2 regions of the Bacillus sp. Marseille-P3661 genome follow, and region 2 is predicted to be linked to the other one. Evidence: a T-box and tRNA genes for the amino acid it is inferred to sense, from the RefSeq annotation. Region 2 holds a T-box; the other holds one or more tRNA genes.

Region 1 (3,395 bases), 320 kb from region 2:
TATTGAAATTCTAACCCGCGCCCCTGATCGGGGCGGGAGACAGTGTCAGGTGGGCAGTTTGACTGGGGCGGTCGCCTCCTAAAGAGTAACGGAGGCGCCCAAAGGTTCCCTCAGAATGGTTGGAAATCATTCGTAGAGTGTAAAGGCACAAGGGAGCTTGACTGCGAGACCTACAAGTCGAGCAGGGACGAAAGTCGGGCTTAGTGATCCGGTGGTTCCGCATGGAAGGGCCATCGCTCAACGGATAAAAGCTACCCCGGGGATAACAGGCTTATCTCCCCCAAGAGTCCACATCGACGGGGAGGTTTGGCACCTCGATGTCGGCTCATCGCATCCTGGGGCTGTAGTCGGTCCCAAGGGTTGGGCTGTTCGCCCATTAAAGCGGTACGCGAGCTGGGTTCAGAACGTCGTGAGACAGTTCGGTCCCTATCCGTCGTGGGCGTCGGAAATTTGAGAGGAGCTGTCCTTAGTACGAGAGGACCGGGATGGACACACCGCTGGTGTACCAGTTGTTCTGCCAAGAGCATCGCTGGGTAGCTATGTGTGGACGGGATAAGTGCTGAAAGCATCTAAGCATGAAGCCCCCCTCAAGATGAGATTTCCCATTACTATAAGTAAGTAAGATCCCTCAGAGATGATGAGGTAGATAGGTTCGAGGTGGAAGCATGGCGACATGTGGAGCTGACGAATACTAATCGATCGAGGACTTAACCAAGTAGAAATCCTGAAACGACTGTTCAGACTCGAAGAACATTTGATCTCGAGAGTCTAGGAGTGGAAGGTGGACAATTACCTACAGTTTATGAATACTTGTTATCTAGTTTTGAGGGAACAACTATTGTATATTTTGAAAATATTTTATATAATAGTATTTGTTCTTACAGATATATAGTCTGGTAGTTATGGCGAAGAGGCCACACCCGTTCCCATTCCGAACACGGAAGTTAAGCTCTTCAGCGCCGATGGTAGTTGGGGGCTGTCCCCCTGTGAGAGTAGGACGTTGCCAGGCTTATACTGTAATAAAAAGTATAATTCATTATCTTCATTCCACAGTAGCTCAGTGGTAGAGCTATCGGCTGTTAACCGATCGGTCGCAGGTTCGAATCCTGCCTGTGGAGCCATGGAGAGCTGTCCGAGTGGCCGAAGGAGCACGATTGGAAATCGTGTAGGCGGTTAACGCTGTCTCGAGGGTTCGAATCCCTCGCTCTCCGCCACCGTTTAGATAAAATATATTTGGCCCGTTGGTCAAGCGGTTAAGACACCGCCCTTTCACGGCGGTAACACGGGTTCGAATCCCGTACGGGTCATTACACTTTGGAGGATTAGCTCAGCTGGGAGAGCACCTGCCTTACAAGCAGGGGGTCGGCGGTTCGATCCCGTCATCCTCCACCATTTATTATGATATATTCATCATCGCGGGGTGGAGCAACAAGCGAAACATCCGTGAATAATCTGCGAGTTGTCCCGACGCATAAACATCTTTGATTTAACGAGTAGAGGAAGGGACAGTCAGATTCTATACACTTTTAAAGCAGGTACAAAATTATTCTAATTCTATCATCGCGGGGTGGAGCAGTCTGGTAGCTCGTCGGGCTCATAACCCGAAGGTCGCAGGTTCAAATCCTGTCCCCGCAACCAAATAATAAGATTAGTGGTTCCGTGGTGTAGTGGTTAACATGCCTGCCTGTCACGCAGGAGATCGCGGGTTCGATCCCCGTCGGAACCGCCATACAATAATTGGCTCGATAGCTCAGTCGGTAGAGCAGAGGACTGAAAATCCTCGTGTCGGCAGTTCGATTCTGTCTCGAGCCACCATTTAAACGCCGGTGTAGCTCAATTGGCAGAGCAACTGACTTGTAATCAGTAGGTTGGGGGTTCGATTCCTCTCGCCGGCACCACTTAATTAAATACGGAGGGGTAGCGAAGTGGCTAAACGCGGCGGACTGTAAATCCGCTCCCTGTGGGTTCGGCAGTTCGAATCTGTCCCCCTCCACCATTATAGGGGCATAGTTTAAAGGTAGAACTGAGGTCTCCAAAACCTCCAGTGTGGGTTCGATTCCTACTGCCCCTGCCAAAATCAATATGGCGGCCGTGGCGAAGTGGTTAACGCACCGGATTGTGGCTCCGGCATTCGTGGGTTCGATTCCCATCGGTCGCCCCATTCTTGGGCTATAGCCAAGCGGTAAGGCAACGGACTTTGACTCCGTCATGCGCTGGTTCGAATCCAGCTAGCCCAGCCAGTTTTTTTGTGTTAAAATAAATCTAAATGCGGAAGTAGTTCAGTGGTAGAACACCACCTTGCCAAGGTGGGGGTCGCGGGTTCGAATCCCGTCTTCCGCTCCAATGATGGCGGCATAGCCAAGTGGTAAGGCAGAGGTCTGCAAAACCTTTATCCCCGGTTCAAATCCGGGTGTCGCCTTTTTATTTTATTATCTGCCTAGCCGGGGTGGTGGAATTGGCAGACACACAGGACTTAAAATCCTGCGGTAGGTGACTACCGTGCCGGTTCAAGTCCGGCCCTCGGCACCATTTTTTAGATTCATATTTATGTTGTTTAACATGCCGGTGTGGCGGAATTGGCAGACGCGCACGACTCAAAATCGTGTTCCTCTGGAGTGTCGGTTCGACCCCGACCACCGGTATTAAATCTAGTACACAACTATAGGCAATCTTTAGTTAGAGACCCAATCATCTTGATTGGGTTTCTTTTTTGATTTCTGCATGATATTCAAATATTAATGGTAATTTAAAATAATATAGCAAACAACATTGTACCCCATCTTTCCGATCAGGTATGGGTTACTGCACCAAATTTAATGTATACTTAGACTGATTTTTAACGGAATTATTGTCCGTTTCCAAATGTGTCAATTTAAATAAAGGCTTTCTTTCTCCTCGTTATTTTATTTAAAAGTAGAATCCTTTTTAAAATGCTGAAAGGTTTTGTTTTCTCGGGCTTATTCAGACCTCTACCAATAACTCCTTAAGTAATGATAGATACCACTCCATAAATTAAAGAGTTTCTAAACTTGCTCTATTATTTCAGTTTTTTCTGATACAACATTTAAAGAGAATACAAATTTTATGTTGGGTTATTTTAATAAAGAGATTTGAATGAATAAGAAAGTTTAGGTGATTGCAATTATGTTGTCTAAAAGGCATAGGTTATTTAATTTGCTAATAATAGTTGTTCCATGGATATCGTTGGTATTTTTGGGAAGGAATAATGTAAAACGATTTTCGATAGCAGGTTCAGTTATTGTAATAATTGAGATAATAAATCATAGGGTTGGTCATAAGCTGAACTGGTGGCGTTTTTATGATAAACGAAAATCTTTTATAACTAATGAACTACCTTTTAGCGTTGGTCCGTATATGCCACTTTCAATGTGGAT
Region 2 (3,395 bases):
GTATATGTAATCCATGACGCTTTTAGTTTTACGTACAGAGGTATACGCTATTTCTTTAAAACTATTAATTAAAGCAAAACAAAATTAGAAAGTAAGAAAAGTATCTTGCAATATAATAGAGGATTAATAATCAGAAATGTTCAAACAACAACAAACGCTCAGAGTAACTTAAATATATATAGGTTAAATAGTTACCGATAGGTAAAGCCTGTATCGTTGATTACCAAGTAATCATTGATACAGGCTTTTCTTATTATCTTCTTTTTCTGCCTAGCCCCATGGCAGTTTCAGCTTTTTTAATCATTTTGGTAGCAACTCGGTTTGCCTTTTCAGCTCCAAGGTCAAGATACTCGTCTAACTTCTCTGATTCAAGTAGCTCATAGTATCTTTCTTGGATAGGCTTAAGTACCTGAATCACGGCTTGAGCAACATCAGCTTTGAAATCCCCATAGCCCTTACCTTCATATTCCTGTTCAAGCATTTCTACGGATTTATTCGCACAAATAGAATACATCGTTAATAGGTTTGATACCCCTGGCTTGTTTTCTTTGTCAAACCTAACAATTCCTTCTGAATCGGTTACTGCACTTTTAATTTTCTTTTCTATCTGCTTTTCATCATCAAGCATCGAAATAAATGCTTTTGTATTAGCATCAGATTTACTCATTTTTTTTGTAGGCTCTTGTAATGACATAATTCTTGCGCCTACCTTAGGGATACTAACCTCAGGAATGGTGAAAATTTCATTATATTTTTTATTAAAGCGCTCTGCTAAATCACGAGTTAGCTCCATATGTTGTTTTTGATCTTCACCTACAGGAACGATATCTGTCCCATATAAAAGAATATCAGCAGCCATTAAAGGTGGATAGGTTAATAGTGCAGCGGAAACTGCTTCTTTTCCAGCCGACTTATCTTTAAACTGTGTCATTCTTTCTAATTCACCAATATAACTTACACATTGCATAATCCACCCTAGCTGTGCATGTGCAGGTACTTCTGATTGAATAAATAATGTTGATTTCTCCGGATCAATTCCAACAGCTATATATAATGCAGCTAAACTACGGATGTTTTTGCGTAAAGCGAGTCGATCTTGTGGAACCGTAATCGCATGTTGATCTACAATACAGAAATAACAATCATTATCTGCTTGTAATTCAACAAAGTGCTTCATTGCTCCTAAGTAATTTCCCATCGTTAATGTTCCGCTTGGTTGAATACCTGAAAAAATAGTTGCCAATCTAATAACCTCCATTTAATAAAATAGTATGTAGTTCTTTCAATGGGATGGACGATGTTTTGCTTAATAAATAGCTCTGTTAAAGATGCACGTTGTTTCCATTGTAATCAACATGGCAGCATATCTCCAATATGCTTTAACACAGCCTTACAATATAAAAAGGCCCATTCATCCCTACGATTAGGAAGGGACGAATGGACCGTGGTGCCACCCTTATTATTCCACTAATAAATGAAAGTGGAATCACTTTGAAATTCTTTTATATCGTGTGAATCAAACACGTAATAGCCTACTAAGTCAAAAGACAAGTTCAGTATTAATGCTCAAAAGTCCATTCCACATTTAATATCCTACTTGTTTCCACCAACCACAAGCTCTCTGTAAGGTCCTAAATATGTACTAATCTTTTTCATCGCAATAACTATATTTTGCTATATATTATAGATGAACTATTTTTAGAAATCAAGAAATTAATAGGACAAGCATATTGAATTACATTGATTATACGATTATGGTCAGGTATAAAAAATTAGAGAGCATACGAATGAGAAACTAAATAAATAAACGCCAGCTACAAGTACAGGGTAAGTCCAACGAAATGAAATCGAGTGATTTAAATGATTTTGATTAGTATTCTCATTTTGTCCCACGAAATTGCCGAGCTTTGAGATCCCGTTTTTTCTGAAAGTATATGAAAACGAATGAAATACCCCACTCTGAAGAATTAATAAACTTCCACCGAAAATTAAAATAATCAATGAGAATAAACAAATGTAATTTAGAAATGAAAGTATTAAAGGCATACTAGTGAGCGATGCCAATATGATGCTCAGGACACTAGTAAGGAATATGGTGAAAAATGTTACTTTTCTTTCACAACTCAAATATCAACACCTCAAATCTATACAATACACTTTTATTATAATGTAAAATATTTATCTATTTTATTATTACATGTAGTTAAATTTTTAATACTACCTTAATCAAAAAGAAAAGGAATTTGGCTAACTAGATTATCGATGTTTAGCGTTTGTATGTGTGAGTAAATAATAGAAAAATAATATCTATTTACGATTTAAGGTAAGAACGTGAATCTTGATCTTGATTATGATATAGGGGGCTAGTGTTTTGAAAAACTATATACTCGTCTTCATACTTATTACAATTGGATTATCATTAACAGCATGTGCTAATGAAAATGAAGGGAGTTATAAGCAAGAGCAAGTTCATAGCGTCGAGGCGAAAGAGCTGGATCAAACTCTCCATTTGCTTGGAAGCGCTGAGCTTCCTTCAATGGATACACTGGAAGCGACGGATAGTGCATCTTTTACCGCAATGAATCAAGTATTTGAAGGGTTATTCCGTCTAGGGCCAGATAATACACCGGTTCCTGGTGTGGCAAAAGAAGTAACAAAAAGTGAGGATGGAAAGAAACTAACATTTATACTAAATGAAAATGCAAAATGGAGTGATGGATCCCAAGTTACCGCAAGAGATTTTGTATATGCTTGGAGGAAAGCAATACATCCTGATACTATTTCACCATATGCTAAAATGATGGAACCAATTAAGAATGCGAAGGAAATTCTGACTCCAGGTAACCCGCTTTATGGAAAAGTTGAGAGGTTAGCTATAGAGGCTGTAGATGATATGACATTAAAAGTAACACTTGAGAATCCAGTTCCTTATTTTATTAGTTTAACAGCATTTCCTACTTTATTTCCTCAGAAACAAAGCTTTGTCGAAAAACAAGGAGCTGAATATGCTCTATATGCAGATAAGATGATTTACAATGGCCCATTCAAGTTAACAGAATGGAATGCGAAGGGGTGGACATTTACAAAAAACGAACAATATTGGGATAGAGAAAATGTGGAGCTACAACAAATCAAATATAAAATTATTAAAGACACTGCCTCGGAAATAAACTTATATGAAACAGGACAAACAGATCGGGCGTCTGTTAGTGCAGATTTGGTAGAACAATATATCGAGCACCCTGAATTGATAACAAATATTGAACCTACGATGTGGTATTTAAAATTTAATGTTGATCGAGTGCCATTAAATCAACGTAAAGCTATGCAGCGTGCAATTAATAAAGAGGATTTTGTGAAGGTATTGTTAAATAATGGTTCAACTTCAGCCGATT

What was found. A T-box is a leader RNA that pairs with one kind of tRNA and senses whether it is charged. The one in region 2 lies ahead of trpS (tryptophan--tRNA ligase), so its partner is inferred to be a tRNA-Trp.
Region 1: it has a tRNA-Trp gene. The T-box ahead of trpS (tryptophan--tRNA ligase) is inferred to sense a tRNA for this amino acid. The anticodon was not compared.

The regions. Positions count from the first base shown of each region.
Region 1 covers NZ_LT965954.1:897,849-901,243, reverse strand. The annotation lists rRNA gene C1724_RS15550 (23S ribosomal RNA) at 1-715, shown strand, start outside; rRNA gene rrf (5S ribosomal RNA) at 893-1,009, shown strand; tRNA gene C1724_RS15540 (tRNA-Asn) at 1,047-1,121, shown strand; tRNA gene C1724_RS15535 (tRNA-Ser) at 1,123-1,214, shown strand; tRNA gene C1724_RS15530 (tRNA-Glu) at 1,236-1,307, shown strand; tRNA gene C1724_RS15525 (tRNA-Val) at 1,317-1,392, shown strand; tRNA gene C1724_RS15520 (tRNA-Met) at 1,562-1,638, shown strand; tRNA gene C1724_RS15515 (tRNA-Asp) at 1,654-1,729, shown strand; tRNA gene C1724_RS15510 (tRNA-Phe) at 1,740-1,815, shown strand; tRNA gene C1724_RS15505 (tRNA-Thr) at 1,823-1,898, shown strand; tRNA gene C1724_RS15500 (tRNA-Tyr) at 1,912-1,996, shown strand; tRNA gene C1724_RS15495 (tRNA-Trp) at 2,001-2,074, shown strand; tRNA gene C1724_RS15490 (tRNA-His) at 2,086-2,161, shown strand; tRNA gene C1724_RS15485 (tRNA-Gln) at 2,166-2,240, shown strand; tRNA gene C1724_RS15480 (tRNA-Gly) at 2,269-2,343, shown strand; tRNA gene C1724_RS15475 (tRNA-Cys) at 2,349-2,419, shown strand; tRNA gene C1724_RS15470 (tRNA-Leu) at 2,441-2,529, shown strand; tRNA gene C1724_RS15465 (tRNA-Leu) at 2,562-2,642, shown strand.
Region 2 covers NZ_LT965954.1:579,720-583,114, reverse strand. The annotation lists gene trpS (tryptophan--tRNA ligase) at 254-1,258, opposite strand; T-box leader at 1,427-1,665, opposite strand; gene C1724_RS26415 (DUF3899 domain-containing protein) at 1,759-2,046, opposite strand; gene C1724_RS13815 (peptide ABC transporter substrate-binding protein) at 2,372-3,395, shown strand, end outside.